Regions from separate parts of the Cutibacterium sp. LaCa_286 genome, predicted to be linked through region 2. Evidence: predicted binding sites of a transcription regulator. Region 2 holds the regulator's gene; the other holds the start of a gene.
The links. The regulator HrcA, encoded in region 2, represses chaperone genes, less so after heat shock. The targets are predictions, from matches to a motif close to TTGGCACTCGNNNNNNNCGAGTGCCAA.
Positions count from the first base shown of each region.

Region 1: groES (co-chaperone GroES) is a predicted target of HrcA. The motif match lies at 1,755-1,781, and genes of this name have one in related genera.

Region 1 covers NZ_CP191091.1:1,598,513-1,600,979, forward strand. Annotated here, with positions in the region: gene groL (chaperonin GroEL) at 1-1,298, opposite strand, end outside; gene groES (co-chaperone GroES) at 1,310-1,606, opposite strand; gene ACP8JZ_RS06885 (LppM family (lipo)protein) at 1,803-2,467, opposite strand, start outside.
Region 2 covers NZ_CP191091.1:732,241-734,707, reverse strand. Annotated here, with positions in the region: gene dnaJ (molecular chaperone DnaJ) at 1-845, opposite strand, end outside; gene hrcA (heat-inducible transcriptional repressor HrcA) at 853-1,869, opposite strand; gene ACP8JZ_RS03115 (MBL fold metallo-hydrolase) at 2,122-2,467, shown strand, end outside.

The sequences.
Region 1 (2,467 bases), 870 kb from region 2:
CCGGCGAGCCCGAGCTTGTCGGCGAGGTTGGCGGAGGCGTGGATGAGGGCCGAGCCGCCACCGGCGACGATGCCCTCCTCGATCGCAGCACGAGTGGCCGAGACGGCGTCCTCGATGCGGTGCTTCTTCTCGTTGAGCTCCACCTCGGTGGCAGCACCCACGCGAATGACGCACACGCCACCGGCGAGCTTGGCGATCCGCTCCTGGAGCTTCTCGCGGTCCCACTCGGAGTCGGAGTGGTCGTACTCGGCGCGCAGCTGGGCAACGCGTCCATCGACGTCGGCCTTGGCCCCGGCACCGTCGACGATGGTCGTGTTGTCCTTGCTGACGACGACCTTCTTGGCGCGTCCCAGGACGTCCAGATCCACCTGGTCGAGCTTGAGGCCGACCTCGGGTGCGATGACCTGGCCACCGGTGAGGGTGGCAATGTCCTGCAGCATGGCCTTGCGACGATCGCCGAAGGCCGGTGCCTTGACGGCCACCGAGTTGAAGGTGCCGCGGATCTTGTTGACGACGAGGGTGCTCAGGGCCTCCCCCTCGACGTCCTCGGCGACGATGAACAGGGTGCCGTGGGCGGCGATGACCTTCTCCAGCACGGGGAGTAGGTCGTTCATCGAGGAGATCTTGCCGGAGTGGATGAGGATGTAGGGATCCTCGATCACGGCCTCCATACGATCCTGGTCGGTGACCATGTAGGGCGACAGATAGCCCTTGTCGAACTGCATGCCCTCGGTGAACTCCAGCTCGGTGCCGAAGGTCTGGGACTCGTCGACGGTGATGACGCCGTCCTTGCCGACCTTGTCGAAGGCATCGGCGATGAGCTCACCGATCTTCTCGTCACGGCTGGAGATGGTGGCGACGCTGGCCATGTCGGCAGTGGTCTCGACGGCGCGCGACAGGGATCGCAGGTTCGCCACGAGCTGGGTCACGGCCTTGTCGATGCCGCGCTTGAGGCCAACCGGGTTGGTGCCCGAGGCGACGGCGCGCAGGCCCTCGTGAACCATGGCCTGGGCAAGCACCGTGGCGGTGGTGGTTCCGTCACCGGCGACGTCGTTGGTCTTGGTGGCGACCTCCTTGGCCAGCTGGGCGCCGAGGTTCTCGTAGTGATCGGTGAGGTCGACCTCCTTGGCGACGGTGACACCATCGTTGGTGATGGTCGGTGCGCCCCACTTCTTGTCAATGACGACGTAGCGGCCCTTGGGACCCAGCGTCACCTTGACGGTGTCGGCGAGGGTGTCGACACCGCGCTCGAGTGAGGTGCGGGCGTCCTCGTCAAACTGAAGCTGCTTTGCTGCCATGTGTCAGCGCCTCACTTCTCGACGATGGCGAGGATGTCGCGCGCGTTGAGCAGCAGGTACTCCTGACCGTCGTACTTGACCTCGGTGCCACCGTACTTGGAGAAGATGACGACGTCACCCTCCTTGACGTCCATGGGGACGCGAGTGCCCTTGTCGTCGACGCGGCCGGGGCCGGCGGAGATGACCTTGCCCTCCTGCGGCTTCTCCTTGGCGGTGTCGGGAATGACGAGACCGGAGGCGGTGGTCTGCTCGGCCTCGAGAGGCTGGACGAGGACGCGGTCCTCGAGCGGCTTGATCGTGGTTGCCACGATGAACCCCTTTCGTGAAAGGACGGATGTTCAAAAGTCTCCTGCCAGGGGTTGCGAGCCCCGAGCGTTCGAGCCTTCGGCGTCGCGGGTGCGTCCAGCTCGTTGGCACACTCACCATGAGAGTGCCAATCAGAAAAGTACACCGGCATTAGCACTCAGGCAAGATGAGTGCCAGAGATTGTTGAGTCGGTGAGGCTCAGGCTCCCGGTGTGCCGGAATCCGACGGTCCAGGATCTGACGGACCGGAGCCCGACGATGGGTGTGGGAAGTCCGAACCGGCGCCACGACGAGGTGCAGGACTGGCGTCCGCATCGGCCGCGACATCCGCGTCGGGCTCGACTCCCCTGGCCAGATGGTGTGGCTGACCGGCACCATCGGATGCCTCCCACGGCTGGACGTTTCTCGGCTGAGGCTCCTGGCCCTCCAGAGTCTGACCATGATCCCCGTGAGCAGGGGTCGAGGAGTGCGGCATGGAATCGCCGTGCTGAGGCTGACCGTCTGCGCGGCGCGGCTGGTCGGAACCAGACTGACCAGCACCAGGCTGCCCAGAATCAAGCTGCTCGAAACCAGGCTGTTCTGAACCAGACCGTTCCAGGCCCTCCTGGGCGGGCCTCCCACCATCAGGCTGCCCGGGATCGAGTGGCACCGATTCGCCCTGCGACCCGTCGCCCCGGGAACCCTTCGCCCGGTGACGCACGATGACTGCAATGACGGCACCGATGACGGCCAGGGCAAGCACCCCGATGATGAGCCACATCCACCACGCCAGGGCACTGGAGGAACGCTCGCTGGTGGCAGTGATCCCACTCGACATGAGCTCCTTGGCACTGGTCCAGGTGACGGTGTTGCCGTCCACCGTGC
Region 2 (2,467 bases):
GTCCCCAGGGCAGCGGCCGTCATGGGCACCGAGATCGTCATCTCGAGGTTCTGCCCATTGCGACGGAACACGTCATGCCTGGCCACGGTGAGCTCCACGTAGAGATCACCAGCCGGGCCACCACCGGGGCCGACCTCCCCCTGGGACTCCAGGTGGATGCGGTTGCCATCGGCCACACCTGCTGGAATGCGCACATTGATCGTGCGAGTGGTGCGTACCCGCCCCTCACCGGAGCACTCCTGGCAGGGATGGGGGATGACCGTGCCGAAACCGCGACAGACTGGGCAGGGCTGAGCGGTGCGAATGTTGCCCAGGAAGGAACGCTGCACCGAGATGACCTCACCGGAACCCTTGCAGTTCTCACAGGTCGTGGGTTGCGAACCGTCCTGGGAGCCGTTGCCCTGACATGTGGGACACACCACTGCGGTGTCGACGTCCAACGGTTTGGTGATGCCGAAGACGGCCTCGGCAAGGGTGAGGCGCAACCGCACCAGAGCGTCCTGTCCGCGCCGGGTTCGGGAGCGTGGTCCACGGCTGGATCCGCCGAACGGGCTGGCATCGCCGAACATGGCGTCGACCAGATTGGTGAAATCGAATCCACCACTGCTGAAGCCATCGAACCCGCCGCCACGGGAGTTGGGGTCACCGCCTCGGTCGAAGACGGCCCGCTTCTGCGGGTCCTGGAGCACCTCGTAGGCCTCCTGAACCAGCTTGAACTCATCCTCCGAGCCCGGTCCGGCGACATCGGGGTGCAGTTTCATCGCCTTGCGGCGATATGCCTTCTTGATCTGCTCGGCACTGGCATCCCGCGGGACGCCCAGGACCTCGTAGTAGTCCGTGCTCAATTCGCATTCATCCTTCTGCCAGGAAACGTCCGACGTAACGGGCCACGGAACGCACTGTGGCCATGGTTGACGGGTAGTCCATTCGGGTGGGCCCCACGACACCCAGGCTCGCAAGCATGTCGGCCTCACCGTAGGGGCTGGCGATGAGACTCGTCGACTGGAACGACTGATCCGCGTTCTCCGAACCGATGCGTACCGTCACCTCACCCAGGTCGCCGCTCACCTCGCCCAGCAGACGCAGCAACACCACCTGTTCCTCGAGCGCCTCCAGGATGGGCCGCACCGTGGTGGGAAACTGCGCCCCGAAGGCGGTGAGGTTCGGCACCCCGGCCACCACGACGCGAGAGGACGTATCGGTGGCCAGCACCTCCAGGACGGCGGCTGTCACGGCAGCCGTGTGGCTGGTGGCGTCGGGGTGAGCGCGCTCCACCATCTGCGACAGCAGGTCGGCAGCCTCGGCCACGGGATGACCCACAACCGCAGTCCCGATCCGATCCCGCAGCATGAGGAGATCCTGCTCGTCGTGGGCTGGCAACTCGATGGTGCGCTGCTCGACGGTGCCGGAGGAGAGGATCACGACGACGAGGACTCGATCGGCCGACAGACTCACCAGTTCCAGGTGACGCACGGTGGCCGAGCTGGTCACCGGATACTGCATGATGGCCACCTGACGAGTGACCTGGGCCAGCAATCGCACGGTTCGGGTGACGATGTCGTCCAGATCGACCGCACCATTCATGAAGGTGGCGATGGCCCTCTTCTCAGGTGCGGAGAGGGGCTTGACCGTTGCAATGCGATCGACGAACATGCGATATCCCTTGTCGGTGGGGATCCGCCCGGCACTGGTGTGGGGATGGGTGATGTACCCCTCATCCTCCAGAACAGCCATGTCATTGCGCACGGTTGCCGGTGAGACCTTCAGACCATGCCGCTCGACAAGTGCCTTCGAACCAACCGGCTCCTTGCTGGAGACGTAGTCGGTGATGATGGCCTTGAGGACCTCGAGCTTGCGATCGTCAAGCACTTGTTCCTCCTCATCTGGTGGTCTCGCCCACATGCGCCGACTTCGCGACGAGTACACGTCTCGCACACGTGCACCACAGATTCTGGCACTCAACGTGTGCGAGTGCCAGTCTAGTGGCCCGCAAACAGGATTCCACCCTGCTGCCCCCGAGCAGCCGTACCGCCCGGTCACTCACCCAGAGCAGGCGTCCGTATCCCACTCAGGCCATCACCGTGATCGACGTGGCCAGATGGGCATGAGACAATCCACATCATGGCATCTGACATCCAGTGGTGTGCTGTGAGCTCCCATGTGTGGACGACGAGGGTCGACCCCGAGTCGGTGACCATCGGCCTGGTCATGGGATCGGAACACCTGCTCATGGTCGACTCCGGGTCGACACCCCAGCAGGGGCACGACCTGGCCCTCTCGGCAGCCATGGCCCTGGGCAGGCCGGTGGACCGACTGGTCATCACCCATCACCACGACGACCACGTCGGTGGCCTCTGCGGTGTGACGCGGTGTGCGCAGGAGTCGAAGGTCGACATGGAGTCATGGATGCATCGCCGCGCCGTCGACCGCTGCTCCGACGCCGCCATCAGTCATCCCATCTCGCTCA